2 linked regions of the Rhodopirellula bahusiensis genome follow. The protein of the gene in region 1 binds, or shares a complex with, the protein of each later gene. Links are inferred from orthologs where the notes say so. Each region holds a gene or a part of one and is shown on either strand. Other genes may lie near its edges.

Region 1 (7,074 bases):
ATCATGTACCGCTGGTCGAGCCGCTTTTATCAGCGGCAGCGTTCCGGTCCGCAGCGGGATGACCAAGGTTGGACTGCCCGGTGCAAAAGAAGGTTGGCAGAAGACTGATGTCACCATGGCGACTGTCATGAAGAGTCTCGGATATTCAACCGGCCAATTCGGCAAGAACCACCAAGGCGACCGCGACGAACACTTGCCGACTCAACATGGTTTCGATGAATTCCTCGGCAATCTATATCACCTCAACGCCGAAGAAGAACCAGAGAACGAAGACTACCCGGCTGACATGAAGATGGCAGACGGACGGACGTTCATCCAAGCGTTCGGCCCTCGCGGCGTGATCAAAGCCACGGCTGATGGCAAAATCGAAGACACCGGGCCTCTCACGAAGAAGCGAATGGAAACGATCGACGAAGAAACGATCGCTGCGGCGAAGGATTTCATCACTCGTCAACACAAGGCTGACAAGCCATTCTTTTGCTGGTGGAATGGAACGCGAATGCACTTCCGCACACACGTCAAGGAAGAACATCGTCACAAAGGGAATGACGAATACACCGACGGAATGATCGAGCACGACATGCAAGTCGGCGAGTTGCTTGACTTGTTGGATGAGCTCGGAATTGCTGACAACACGATCGTTCAGTACTCGACCGACAATGGTCCTCACTACAACACTTGGCCCGATGCTGGCACGACTCCGTTCCGCAACGAAAAGAATTCGAATTGGGAAGGTGCTTACCGTGTGCCTTGTTACGTTCGTTGGCCCGGCAAGTTCAAACCCGGAACTGTTCTGAACGGTGTCCTCGCACACGAAGATTGGTTGCCAACCTTCGCCGCTGCCGCTGGTTCAACCGACATCAAGGAGCAACTGCTCAAGGGGGTCGAGCTAAACGGTCGCAGCTACAAGAACCATATCGATGGTTACAACCAGCTGGACTACTTGACCGGGAAGACCGACGAGTCGCCTCGTAAAGAGTTCATGTACGTGAACGACGACGGACAGATCGTTGCAATCCGCTACGAAGACTGGAAAGCCGTCTTCCTTGAAAATCGCGGAATGGCCTTTGAAGTTTGGCGTGAGCCTTTCACCGAACTTCGTGTTCCGTTGTTGTTCAACTTGCGTCGCGATCCCTTTGAAAAGGCACAGCACAACGCAACGATGTACAACGATTGGTTCTTGTCGCGAGTGTTTGTGTTGGCTCCGATGCAGCAGTTTGCAGGGAAGTTCCTGATGACAATGAAGGAGTTCCCGCCGAGCCAAACACCTGGTTCGTTCAATCTGGAGAAGATCCAAAAACAGATTGAATCCAGCATGGGTGGTCGCTGATCCAGTTTGCTCGAACGCTCGCGTCGCCCGTTCGGCGCGAGCGTTTGTTTCCATCAAGTTCAATGACATTCCAAAGCTGATAAACTTTGGGGCGAATTTGTCTGCTCCTAATCACCATGCCGTTTCAGCGGCGGCATTGAGTGGCTTCAGTTGAGCCCTCGCGTTCTGAGCGAGTGATAACGGTACGATGCCTGGTCGTGAACGTTTGCGTCGCGCTCCCTTTGAAATGCGACGCCCCCCTTTCACTTCGCTGGCCTTTTGCCAAACTGCAATCGACCTGATTGGATTTGGCGGTTGCAGGTCGTTCATGCGAGACCAGGACGCGGTCTTGCTATCCAGTACGACATCACGATGAGAACACATATGATGCGCCGCTTCCATGTTTCCGCCTTTTTCCTCCTCGCCGCGACTTTGGTTGCACTCGGTACAAACAAAGGTTTTACCCAGTCGGTTTCCACCGCTGATTTGCTAGAGAGGTCTCGTCCTCGACTCGAGGCGATCTATGAGAGAGGCGAGATGCGTGCCAAGCCCTTCCGAGCGGAATGGTTGTTGGACAGTTCGGGCTATCTAGTACGCGAATTGGATGAGGAAACGGGAAAGGCGATTCGAGTTGTCTACGATGCCGCCTCAGGCAAGCAACGCATCGCCGACGGAAATGAACAAGTCGGCGTTTCCAATCATCTACTGTCACCGGATGGTACAAAGCGCTTGCAAAAAGACGGCCGAAGTTGGAATGTGCTCGACCTGCAGTCCGGCGAGAAGCGAAAACTGACTGCAGAGTCCATGCAACCTGATGTGTCATACCAGGACATCAGTTGGAGTCCTGACGGACAGCGAGTTTTGTTCGTCGAATCGGACTCGAGTGAGGTTCGCTTGCGGAACGTGCTGGTTCCCGATGACCCCTCGTATCCCAGCGTGCAGCAGAATCAATTCGCTCGCGTGGGGACAAAGATCCCGAAGCTGCGAGTGGGGGTGGTCGATGTGATCGGTGATGACGCCGGTTCCATCACTTGGCTGGCAATCGAATTCCCTGAGGACGGTGGCTACCTCGGCGAAGTCTCCTGGCCGGAGAATTCGGCCGAAGTCTTGGTGGAACGACTCAGTCGCTTTCGTGACAAACGCGAGGTTTTGCTGGCGAAGGTTGGCGGACCCGTGTTTCCCATTTTCGAAGAAACAAATGAGGCTTGGGCTGTCGGAAGTCACGGGATCAATTCGGGGATCCAATGGCTCGATGGAGGCAAGCGGTTTCTCTTCTTGAGCGAAAAGGATGGATGGCGTCAGGCTTTCACGATCACAGGTGATGGAAAGATGATTCAGCTCCTGACACCTGGCGAATACGACATCATCGATCGTGCGGCACCGGGCGATGTCGTCGATGAAGCAAACGGTTGGTACTACTTCTATGCGTCGCCTGAAAACGGCACGCAACGGTATCTGCACCGCGTTCCTCTGGATGGATCAGGAACTCTGGAACGAATCACTCCGGGTGACCAACCCGGTTGGCATGAGTATCAGTTTTCTCCTGACCGGAAGTGGGCGTTTCACACATATTCGACGTTGAACACGCCGCCGGTTGTGGATTTGGTCACCATACCGGAACACCGCTCGATTCGGACGCTGGAGGAAAACAGCGAACTGCGGGCAAGGGCTGATGAGGTCATTGCCCGTCCGGCGGAGTTCATTCAACTACAAATTACAAAAGACGTGACCGTCGACGCGAGCATGATCAAACCTCGCGACTTTGATGAGACGAAACGCTACCCCGTGTTCGTTTACGTCTATGGGGAACCCTACTTGCAGACGGTGCTCGATCGTTGGGGTGCCGCTCAAGTTGACTTTCATCGCACGATCGCTGACCTGGGATACATTGTCGTGTCGATCGACAACCGTGGCACACCCTCGCCCAAGGGTGCCGCCTGGCGAAGAAGCATCTTCGGCAGCCTCGGTCCTTTGTCGACTGAGGAGCAGGCGGCCGCCATACAAGAACTGGCACGCACTCGTTCCTACGTGGATCTTTCGCGCGTTGGAATTTGGGGTTGGAGCGGTGGTGGATCAAATACGCTCAACGCGTTGTTTCGCAAACCCGATGTGTATCAGCTCGGGATTGCGGTTGTTCCCAAGCCGCAACCGCATCTCTACAACGCTTGGTTCCAAGAGATCTACATGCGTACTCCGGAGGTGAATGCTGACGGATACGCTCGTTCTGCTCCACTGGGATTTGCAGACGGGCTGAAAGGCAAGCTGTTGATTGTCACCGGATCAGGCGAAACCAACACGCACATTCAAATCATCGAAGGTTTGGTCGATCGGTTGATCGAACTGGGCAAGCCTTTCGACTACATGGTGTACCCAAACCGCGACCACGGACTTCGCGAAGGAAAAGGCACGGAGGTGCACGTTCGAATGCTCATCACCCGCTACCTGCTAGAGAATCTTCCGCCGGGGCCGATGCCAACGTCATCGAGTCCGCAATAGCTGGCTCGTCCGGCTGTGTCGAGAGTTCGCCGTCGACAAGTGTCTTCATTGAAGGGCGGAGACGGCGTATCGCTTCCAAGACTTGCGACCCATCAACAAAATAGTTTTCTTTGATGATCCACGGAGCGTGATAGCGACTGTGAAGCTTGATGCATGGCTTGCGATCTGTGGAACACCATTCCACTGAATCGAGTTCGACAAACGCCACAGAGTTAGTTTGCATCGCCTTGGTACGCGCCAGCCGAGTAGGTCAGTTCGTAGCTGTGCGAGTAGATTTCGATGATGTTGCCGAAGGGGTCTTCACAGTAGACCATCCGGTAGGGTTTCTCGCCCGGGAAATATTCACGGACAGGCATCCTTTGCTTGCCACCATTGGCAACGATGCGTTTGGCGAGTCCCTCCACATCCGGGTCTTGGACGCAGAAGTGAAAGACGCCCGTCTTCCAATATTCGAAATTGTCTTTGGGCTTCTCGGCATTCTTGAACTCGAAGATCTCAACGCCGATCTTGTCACCGGTGGACAGGTGAGCGATTCGGAACCGTTCCCATCCTTCGCCGAAGACGTCGTTGCACATCACCCCAATCGCAGACTCATCCGCAACGATTTCGGTCGGTGGCATGATGACGTACCAACCCAGTGTCTCGGTATAAAACTTAACGGCTGCATCCAAGTCAGTCACCGAAAGACCGATGTGGGAAAATGTGCGGGGATAGGTCATGGTTGATCTCGACGAAGAAAGGGAGCAACATCGATCAACTGACAGACCGATCGTGAAGTGATTGTCTTCGAGTTCCAAAATCCGCCAACGATGCTCTCTGAACCATTCAGAAAGCGATGACGCTCATCAGTTTATAAGCCCAGCTACCTTCGACGAAGCGTTTTGACCGCGACATGCCGCAAACGATTCTGTCGTCGAAGGGTTTATGACCGCGGTTGTTGCATTTGGTTTGGGGCCGCGCAGAAAGACAGGCCGAGTCGGGTTGACTCGGCCTGTTCGCATTTCATGTTGGTTTGGCGGGTTTCACCAAACCATGAACGGTTGACCGAGAAGCCGACCGTTGTTCTTTGGAGGATTAGAGAGCCAACAGCAAGCGACTTGGGGCTTGCAGGTATCCGATCACATCGTTGAGGAAGCGAGCCGCGGTTCCGCCGTCGACCAAGCGGTGGTCGTACGAGAGGCTGAGCGGCATCATCAGGCGAGGTTGGATCGAATCGTCGGGCATGACAACGGGCAACTTTCGTGAACGGCCGACCAACAGAATCGCGACTTCGGGAACGTTAACGATTGGCGTGCTGTATTGGCCACCGATTGCACCGAGGTTGCTGATCGTGAACGAACCTCCACGCAGGTCGTTGACGCCGAACTTGCCGCCACGAACTTTACCTGCCATTTCGGCGATGTTGCGAGCCGTGTCGGGGATGCCCATTTGATCAGCGTTGTGCATCACGGGAACGACCAGGCCGTTGTCCGTGTCCACTGCGATACCGACGTTGACGTAATCCTTGTAGATCACTTGTTGGTTTTCGGAATCGATCACCGCGTTGAGCGATGGGTGATGACGAAGCGCGGTCGCGACGGCTTTGACTAGGAACGGCATGGTGGTCAGTTTCAAGCCTTGAGCGGCGTAATCCTCTTTGCTGCTCTGGCGAAGTCGTTCGAGGTCCGTGATGTCCGCATCGTCGAAGTTGGTCACGCGTGGAACGGTGGACCAAGACAAATGCATTTGAGCCGAGATCGTTTTTCGGATCTTGCTCATTCGCTCGACACGAATCGGACCGTAGTCGTCTGAGTCGGGGGTTCCAGGCAAATCGCCGGAGGTGACGTTGGTTCGAGGTGCGGCTTTGCCGGCAGCGGGAGCTGCTTTGGCGGCCGGAGCGGCTGCTTTTTGACTGGCCGAACGAACAACGGCCAACACGTCATCACGGGTGATGCGACCGCCAGCACCGGTTCCGGTGACGCTGGCCAAGTTCACACCCGTTTCGCGAGCGAAACGACGAATGGCTGGACCCGCGGGAATCGATCCGCCCGCATCAGCAGGTGCATCGGGTTCGTCCGCGACGGCCGGAGTCTGAGCAGCTGGTGTTGCGGCAGGTTGAGCGACCGGTGGTGCAGCTGGCGCGGCTGGCTTCGGAGCTGGTGGTTCCGGGGTCGGTGCAGCGGCAGCCGGTTCCGGTGTTGGCTCAGGCTTCTTTTCGGGCTCAGCGGGAGCGGCCGGGGCGGGAGCCGATTCAGCTCCTGCGGCAGCTTCGACTTCGATCAACACACCGCCAATTGGAACGGTGTCACCTTCGCCGACCGAGATCTTGGTGACTTTGCCACCCACATCGCTGGCCACGGGAACGGTCGCTTTGTCCGTTTCCATTTCCACGATGTCCTGGCCTTCGGTGATCACGTCACCGACGGCAACAAAAATTTCAAGGACATCGCCAGATTCGATGCCATCGCCGAGTTCGGGAAGTTTGACTTCAGTCATGGGAAAGATATGTCAGGAGTGTGATTTGAGAAGTTTGAGACGCTCGGTCGTTCGCTGGCGGCGATGTTCCCGGCAACCGGGAACGATTGAATTCAATGCCGCTCGAAGCAAACGACGCTCGCGTTTGTCCGGCAAGATCAGGCGAAGTACGGATCGATTTTGTCGGCATCGTAGTCCAAGTCTTTGATTGCTTGGGCCACATCTGTGGCTTCGAACGTTCCGGCCTTTGCCAAACGTCCGAGGGTAGCGATCGTGATCGACTCGGCATCGACTTCGAAGTGTCGACGCAGGGCTTCGCGGGTTTCGCTGCGGCCCATGCCGTCGGTGCCCAGAACGTAGTAGTCGCCTGGGATCCAAGGGGTGAGCTGTTCGCCGAGAGCACGCACGTAATCGCTGGCCGAGATGAACGGACCTTCGACTCCTTCGAGTACTTCCTCGAGGTAGCTCTTGCGAGGCGTTTCGGTCGGGTGCAGACGGTTCCAACGTTCAACCGCATGAGCGTCACGACGCAGCAACGTGTAGCTGGTCACGGACCAAACATCGCTGGCAATGTTGTACTTCTCGGCCAAGATTTCTTGGGCCTTCAACGCACAGTTCAGGATCGCACCGCTGCCGAACAGTTGCACGCGTGCTTTGGCACCATCGACATCGCGGCTCTTGAACTTGTACATCCCCTTCACGATGCCATCTTCGCAACCTTCGGGCATTTCAGGTTGGTTGTATGGATCGTTCTCTGCGGTGATGTAGTACAGGCATTCTTCGCCCTGTTCATACATCCGTTTCAAGCCTTCGTG
Region 2 (7,491 bases), on another replicon or contig:
GCGCGTTGGCACCGCGGTTGTCGACGCTCGCGACAGCAATTCCATGTTGTGTGAGCAGTCGATGCCAGAGGTAGGTGGTTCCGCCGTATTTGTCCAAGACCGTCTGGCCGGCTGGTTCGCCGTAAACATGAACAAGCAAAGGTATGCTCTTCGAGGCCAGGCTCTCGATCGTTCCGTCCTTTCCGACCGGCATCATGATCCACACATCGAGCTCCACATCCGCGGAGGCGGGATCGTCGGTGAATTCGCCGATTGGCAATCGCACAAACTCTGTGTGAACCGGAGCGAGCTTCTCGAGAGATTCCTCCAGTTCCTCATTGTTCGAGAACGTTTTCAACTGCTTGTAAGGGTCAAGCTGAACCAATCTTTTCACGGGAGCGGAATTGAAGTCAGACCAGGATTCGATGGCGTACTGAGCAGTGGGGCTGATCGAATAGGTGTATGTGCCGCCGTTCTCGGGAGACAGGAGTTGCGGCGTCGTCTTCGGTTGGCCCGCCAGTCCTTGTTCGAGCGACACTCGGTACAGGGCTCGTTGCGAGGGGTGTTCGGGCGACGCGATGAAGTCGATGTGAGTGCCCTCTTTCGCGACGGCGGCGATTGAGATCACGTCCCAGGAACCGCCGGTCACAGGCGTGATTCTGGATGGCAGATTGGATTCCGCTTCCAATGAATCAGGGGAAGGAATTTCGATCGCTTCGATGTGTTGCCAACCCGATCGTTCGGATAGCCACAGCAGACGAGGCGATGGATTGCTCTCGTCATCGCTGGCGAGAACGGAGCCGGGAAGCCAGTGCAGTTCACGCTGATGACGCACCCACGCATCACTGATCTCGGTGTGAATGTTGATGCAGTGCCCCGTTTCAACATCGCACAAGAGCACGTGGTTTTGGTTTTGTTTCCGATTGAGTTGCTGAATCAACAAACGCTGGTTCGCGTGAGCAAACTCACTGGGCAACCAATCGACCGCGGCGATGTAGTTTTCGCGAGGGTCACCGGGCAGGTCCAACCACACCGTTTGCTTGGTTTTTCGATCCCAGACGCCGACCCTGGCGGATGAGTTGGTTTGGCCAACCTTTGGATAAGCGAATTCGATGGTTTGCGCATATCGCTCGGACGTGTTGTCGATCATCGTTTGGATCGGAACATCGTTGCTGTCCAGTTCCCAGAAAGCCAGTTTCTGACTGTTGGGGCTGAACCGGAGCCCGTTTTGCAAACCGAGTTCTTCTTCGTAGACCCAATCGAACGTTCCGCTGATGAGTTTGGGATCGTCTGAGCCAGCAACCATTTGAAGGTCACCGGTTTCGCAGTCCTCCAGGTACAAATCGTTGTCGCGAACGAAGGCAATCGATTGTCCATCGGGAGCGAAGGTCGCAAACATGGTTTTCGCGTCGGGAGCGTCTTCTCCACCCACCTTTCGCCATTTCGTGTCTGGTGAATCGGTGCTCACGTCTTTCAGCCAATAGTCGCCACGCGTGTGTTTTCGCCAGACTCGTCGAGTGTTGTTGAAGACGAGCAGGGTTTGGTCGTCGGACGAAAGCGTCCACTCACGGATGCCGATTGGCTTGCGAGTGTCTTTGTCCGAATCGGTGTCCTGTGAGTCATCGCTCTGTGTCTCATCGCCTCGTGTTACGGCGTCTGGCGAATCCAGGTCGCCTTCCTCCGCTGGCAACAAGAACTTTTCGCGAGGCACGATGGTTGTCGATTCCATCTCCGGGATCGAAACCTGGTCCAGCGTCGGGCCATCTTTGCCAGTCTTTCGTTCCCACAGAACGTCTTCGGTGTCATCCCATTGCAGCGTTCGCGACTTTGACCGGAAGTCGGATGTCTTGAAAAGCCGACGCAAAGACAGTTTCGCCAGATCCTTTTTGGGCGGCGACGGAGGGGCCACGGTTGATTCCGGCGATTCAGCCAGGACAGGCGAAGTCGTCGGTGGTAGGAAACCAAGGAAGGCAGCGGTTAGAGCCAAGGTGGCCAAAGCGAAACGTCGACGGGCGAGCATGCAGCACCATTGTTAGCAGGAACGAAGGTGTGCAGTTTGGCTTGCCGAGCGAGCCGTTTCCACCATGTCGCGAAGAAACCGTGGCAGCGGGAGAAACCAGGCCGGCAATCTCGCCTGAAGGCAGCGAGGGCGTGGTGGGTTTTGCCGTGCGGGGTGGTCGCCTCGCTTTTTGGCAAAGCATCGACGTGGAGCCATGTGGGACATGGCCTACGGGGAGCCGGGTTCGATTAGGATTTGAGCGAGATGGGCCATTGCAAATTAAACAATTCAAATTGGCACTTGGCGGTGACGTGCTTGGCACCACCTGTGGCTCTGTGGTCCTGAGCCACTTTTACGCTTCCCGATCACTTCCGCTTTGGTTTGTAGATCTCGGTCGCGGTTCCGAAGTGGACTTCGCCGGCGTTCATCAACGTTTCGCTGAGCGTTGGGTGTGGGTGAACGGATTCGGTGATGTCGGTCACTTCGCAGCCCATTTCGATTGCCAGCACAGCTTCGGCGATCAGCTCACCGGCACCGGTTCCGACAATGCCGCAGCCGAGCACGCGATGCGTTTCTGGATCGACCAGCCACTTGGTCAAACCGTTCGTCACGCCGATCGCTTGAGCACGACCGCTGGCGGCCCAAGGGTAGACCTCGACGTCGACCTTGCGGCCGGCGGCTTTGGCTTCACCTTCGGTCAGACCCGCCCAAGCGATTTCAGGATCGGTGAACACGACGGCCGGGATGGCGGCTTTGTCGAAGGCGACGTTCTTGCCGGCCAAAACTTCTGCGGCAACTCTGCCTTCGTGAGTGGCTTTGTGAGCCAGCATTGGGTCGCCGGCGACGTCGCCGATGGCCAAGATGTTCGGGTCGGCGGTTCGTTGTTGTTCGTCACAAACGATGAAGCCGCGTTCGTTGACTTCGACTTGGGTGTTTTCCAGTCCCAGGCCACGGGTGACGGGACGACGGCCGATGCTAATCAGGACTCGGTCGTAGGATTCGGTGCCGAACTTGTTTGGGCCCTCGAAGCTGACCACGACTTTGTCGCCGTCTTCGGCCAGCGAACCGACTTTGGTGTTCAAGAAGATGCGACCGTCGCACATCTTGTCGACTTTTTTCGCGAGCGGTTTGACGAGGTCACGGTCGGCACCGGGCAGCAAACCTTCGCCGAGTTCGACCACGCTGACCTTGGAACCCAAGTGAGCATAGACGGTTCCCATTTCCAAGCCGATGTAGCCGCCACCGACGACGAGCAAGGTTTCGGGAATGTCTTTGAGTGCCAACGCACCGGTGCTGTCCATGACTCGGTCGCTGCCGATGTCAAACGCGGGTGGCATGGCGGGAACACTGCCGGTTGCGACGATGCACTTGTCGAACGTCAGCTTGCCGCCTTCTGGGATCGACTCGTGATCGCCTTCGAGCTTGAGTTCGTTGGAGCTGACAAACGAACCGCGAGCTTGGATGACGGTGACGTTGCGGCGTTTTGCCAGGCCGCCGAGTCCGCCGGTCAGGTTGTCGATCACCTTGTCTTTGCGAGCCCGGACGACGTCGACGTCAATCTTGGGTGCGCCGGAGTATTCGATGCCCCACTCTGATTTCAGTTCTTCCACTTCACTGATGACCTTGGCCACGTGAAGCAACGCTTTGCTGGGAATGCAACCACGGATCAGGCAGGTGCCACCGAGGCGAGGTTCCGCTTCGACGATGGTGACTTCCATCCCTTCGTCAGCTGCCAAAAAAGCCGCCGCGTATCCACCGGGGCCACCACCGAGAACGACAACCGGAGCGTGCATGATTGAAACCAGAGTAAAAAAAGGGCGATTCGGGAAAGGAAACGGCCGCGTGAAAACCACGCGGCCGATGAGTTGCAATCCGTTGTTGACCCGCCTTAGCGAGACAAGAATTCGACGACGCTGTTAGCGTCGACGGGCAGGCTGATGTCAACCGCACCTGGCAGCGACAAGACGGTCGCTCGCAGCGTTTCGCTGTCGAACGAGACCCAGTCCAGTCCGTCTGGTGGCGAGTTGGCGATCACGCCACGGTACAAGTTCTTCAAGTTTTCGCGGCCGCGAACTTCAATCAAATCGCCGGCGCGAAGCATGTAGCCGGGCTTGGTGACTTTCACGCCGTTGACGCGGAAGTGACCGTGGGTGATGCCCTGGCGAGCTTGGGGGCGAGTCTTTGTGAAGCCAACGCGGCGGACAACGTTGTCCAAACGACGTTCGCACATCAGCAACAACAATTCCCCGGTGTTGCCCGATTTACGGCCAACGTTTTCAAAGTAACGACGGAGTTGGCGTTCGCCCAATCCGTAGTAGTGTTTGATCTTTTGCTTCTCCATCAAAGCCGCACCGTAGTTACTCGGGCGACGACCGCGAGTGTGCATCCCTGGTGGTTGCGGACGACGGTCCATCGCACGAGATGCGCCGGCTGTTTCGTAAAGCATCGTGCCGAGGCGGCGATTGATGCGGGCTTTTGGTCCTGTGTAACGTGCCATCGTGACTTTCACGGTTGTGCTAAACGTCGCAGCTGATCGACTCTGAACCGATGGTCACCGAAGGCCGGATGCAAACGGAAATTCCGTGTGTGCTCCAATTCAGTGACCCGTTTCGCGAGCGAATCCTCGTTCAAGAACGAGGCTGCAAAAACGACGTGCAGCGGGGAATTGCGGCGTGTTCCTTCGTGTCGTCCGCCATTGGACACACGTGTTCACGCCAGAATTTTGAAAACGGGGCCGCAAGTGTCGTCGTTGGGCCCCGTTTTGACAAGAGGAATGAAAGTCAATCGATCACAGAATCGACCGGATTTCAGCTCGCCGCGTGGGTTTCGGCTGAAAATCCTTCCCGCGACTTGCGACTCATCAGCCCATTGGCTTGCTCGTCGTCGACAAATCGCTCGGCTTTCGGGTCCCATTTCAATTCACGGCCCAACATCAACGCAATGTTACACAGGTGACACGAGGTCATTGTGCGGTGGTGCGACCACACGTCTGAGATCGGCTGACCGCCGTCTTCAATGCAGGCAAAAAAGTTTGCCATGTGGCTCATTGCTTCTTTTCCTTTGCGAAGCTCAGCGATTTTCGCGTCGAGCTTGGCGTTGTCCTCATCGGTCAGTTGGTCGACGGGAGCACCAGTCAGCTTGCCGCGGTTGACGAAGATCCGGCCTTTGTCGCCTTCGAACAGGATCCCGTTGGGGAAATCGATGTTCTCGTCTTCGCGTTTGTAGTGGTCGGTGACGACCATTTTCGAGCCGCTGTCAAACGTCAGCTCGATGTTGAACTTCATCGCCGTGTTGTAGCCATTGGGCAGGGAAGCTTCGCCGTTGAAGAACGAGTTCCAATTGAAATCCGCGGGAACGGTTTTGGGGAATTCGCCGGTGCCTTTGATCGTGGTCGGGCCGTTTTCACCGGGAGCCAACGCCCACTGAGCGATGTCGATGTGGTGGGCACCCCAGTCCGTCATTTTGCCGCCGGAATACTCGAAGTACCAACGGAAGAACTTGCGGCGTTCTTCGCAGTAATCGGCCTCGGACGCCGGCCCAACCCACATGTTCCAGTCCAAATCGTCGGGAGCTTCCTCGGTTTCAAATGGTCCGTCGCCAGGAGCACCGCCGATCGCGATGTAAGCGTTGACGTTGTCACCGACGTAACCCGACTGGACCATCGCGATGGCTTTTTGGAACAAGTCACCTGAGCTGCGTTGTTGGGTCCCGACTTGGAACACGCGGCCGGTTTCTTCGACGACTTTGCGGATCTGTTTTCCTTCGTCGATCGTCAGCGTCAATGGTTTTTCGCAGTACACATCCGCGCCGCTTTGCAAACAAGCGATCGCGATCGGCACGTGCCAGTGGTCGGGGGTCCCGATCGTGACAACGTCCGGCTTTTCCTTTTCCAGCATCTCGCGGTAGTCGCGGTACTTGTTCAGTTTGCCGTCGAAGTCTTGATTGAACTCTTCGGTGTGCAGGTCATCGACGTCGCAAACCGCCACCATCGTCGCAAACTTGGCGGCCCCGCGAGCGATCGAGCCGCCACGGTTGTAGCGTCCGCGGCTGCCACCGACGCCGATCGCTGCCAAGCGAAGTTTCTTGGTCTCTTCCGCCGCGATCAGCTTGGAAGAAGCGGTCATGGTCGAACCAGCGACAGCGCCCGCCAGGGCACTGGTTTTCAAGAATCCACGGCGTGAAGGTTGCATCGAAGGGGCTCCGGGAAATGGTTGGTTGGGGCGGCGGCTAGAGAAGGGCAGCGGCGACGCTTTGGTCGCCAAGTCGCCCTAGCCGGGATTTGCAGGGGCAGATGATAGCCCAAGCGGGCGACAGACGGAAATCGTCTACAGACTTGGCGATTGTGCGATTCGGCCGGGGTGATTGCAAATTGCAAAGTGAACATTGCAGTGAAGAGCCCAATCTGTAGGGCAGGTCTCATCTGGCGACCGCGTTGAACGCCCGGGGGGAGGGTGGCGTTGCGAGCGGTCCACGGGCCTCGCGAGCCCATCGTTGATCGGCCGTTGACCAACGCCAGTTGCGACCTGACCTACAGAATTGGCGTGGATCACTCCGTTGATCCAGCGTTGGAAAGATCTCATCGGACCGGGGAGGAAACGGTCCGGCTCGATCAGTCCAGTTCGACCATTTCGACGGGCATGATCACGTCGTCCGCATCGAGCAATTGAAAGTTGCTGCAACGTGAAAGGTGGAATTGGCGAGGTTGTTCGCGGCACAAGCAGAGGCCGAGGAATCGGTCGGAAGCTGCGAATCGGATGGGGCTGACGGTTCGGCGAGTTCGCTTGCCCTTGGAGTCGACGTAATCCAATTGCACGACAAATCGGTCACTGTCCGCCATCGCGGTCCGAAGCACCCGGGCGGGGCTCCATTTCGCGTTGGCACGTTTGCAAACTTGATCGTGCGAGCGAGCGAACGTTTCACCGGATGGAGCGAACGCGGTGGTGGCTTGTTCGCTGGCGTTGAATGCGGCGGGTGAAAGCGTTGCGACTGACATGGAAAACGGTCCGAAAGAACGAGGCGGCGGTGAATCAAACTTCGATGTTGATATGATCGCCACCGCCGTGACACGTTTGGTCACGACAGGCAGAGGGCTCCGCTTTTCGCGTCTTCCGTTTCGCTCAGATCAGCGTTTTCGCTGCTTCACGTATTCAACCGCGGCTTTTTCCAGGTCCGGGTCCAGCAGTCCGACTTGTTTGCCTTCTTGGATCGCGTTTTCCAGTGTTTGGCGGCCGTTCAGGACTCGGTAGGCGATCCATATCGCGCCGACTCGGTTGGCGGACGCGCAGTGCAGCAGTGCTTGATTGTCTGGATCGGCTGCCTGGAGCAATTGGCAAACCGCGTGAATTTTCTCGTCGGTCAGTTGCTGGTGGCCGCCAAAACGGACCGCGTGAAATTCCAGCCCCGCGTTTTTCACCAACGCCTCGTCGTCGAAGTCCAATTCGCGTTCGCTCCGCAGCGTGATCACTCGCTTGACGCCCGCCTTTTTCGCGGCCGCCAACGCTTCCGCGGTTGGT

Evidence for each region.
Region 2: the proteins of CEE69_RS24225 (region 1) and lpdA are in contact, whole or in part, in a crystal structure (PDB 1EBD), measured with the Geobacillus stearothermophilus proteins. The link is inferred for Rhodopirellula bahusiensis from one-to-one orthologs. Residues at the interface, in WP_033016211.1 of Geobacillus stearothermophilus: Ile130, Ala131, Met132, Pro133, Arg136, Arg140, Glu141, Asn155, Arg157; in WP_049624544.1 of Geobacillus stearothermophilus: Pro340, Ser341, Asp344, Tyr345, Arg403, Asp406, Val408, Glu431, Ala432, Gly433, Asp438.

Annotation. Positions count from the first base shown.
Region 1 is NZ_NIZW01000023.1:1,022-8,095, forward strand. The notes cover bases 4,081-7,074. They hold CEE69_RS24225 (2-oxo acid dehydrogenase subunit E2), read right to left. Parts: upstream 6,281-7,074; coding sequence 4,880-6,280; downstream 4,081-4,879. Other genes in these bases: CEE69_RS24220 (lactoylglutathione lyase family protein), read right to left, coding at 4,081-4,524; aceE (pyruvate dehydrogenase (acetyl-transferring), homodimeric type), read right to left, coding at 6,418-7,074. Also shown: CEE69_RS24210 (arylsulfatase), read left to right, coding at 1-1,330; CEE69_RS24215 (S9 family peptidase), read left to right, coding at 1,847-3,805; more of CEE69_RS24220, read right to left, coding at 4,018-4,080.
Region 2 is NZ_NIZW01000002.1:828-8,318, forward strand. Bases 1,558-4,363 are described here. They hold lpdA (dihydrolipoyl dehydrogenase), read right to left. Parts: upstream 3,772-4,363; coding sequence 2,344-3,771; downstream 1,558-2,343. Other genes in these bases: CEE69_RS02730 (S9 family peptidase), read right to left, coding at 1,558-1,999; rpsD (30S ribosomal protein S4), read right to left, coding at 3,867-4,363. Also shown: more of CEE69_RS02730, read right to left, coding at 1-1,557; more of rpsD, read right to left, coding at 4,364-4,475; CEE69_RS02750 (Gfo/Idh/MocA family oxidoreductase), read right to left, coding at 4,786-6,168; CEE69_RS02760 (WYL domain-containing protein), read right to left, coding at 6,588-6,971; CEE69_RS02765 (family 16 glycoside hydrolase), read right to left, coding at 7,101-7,491. UniProt on the Escherichia coli protein: Lipoamide dehydrogenase is a component of the glycine cleavage system as well as of the alpha-ketoacid dehydrogenase complexes.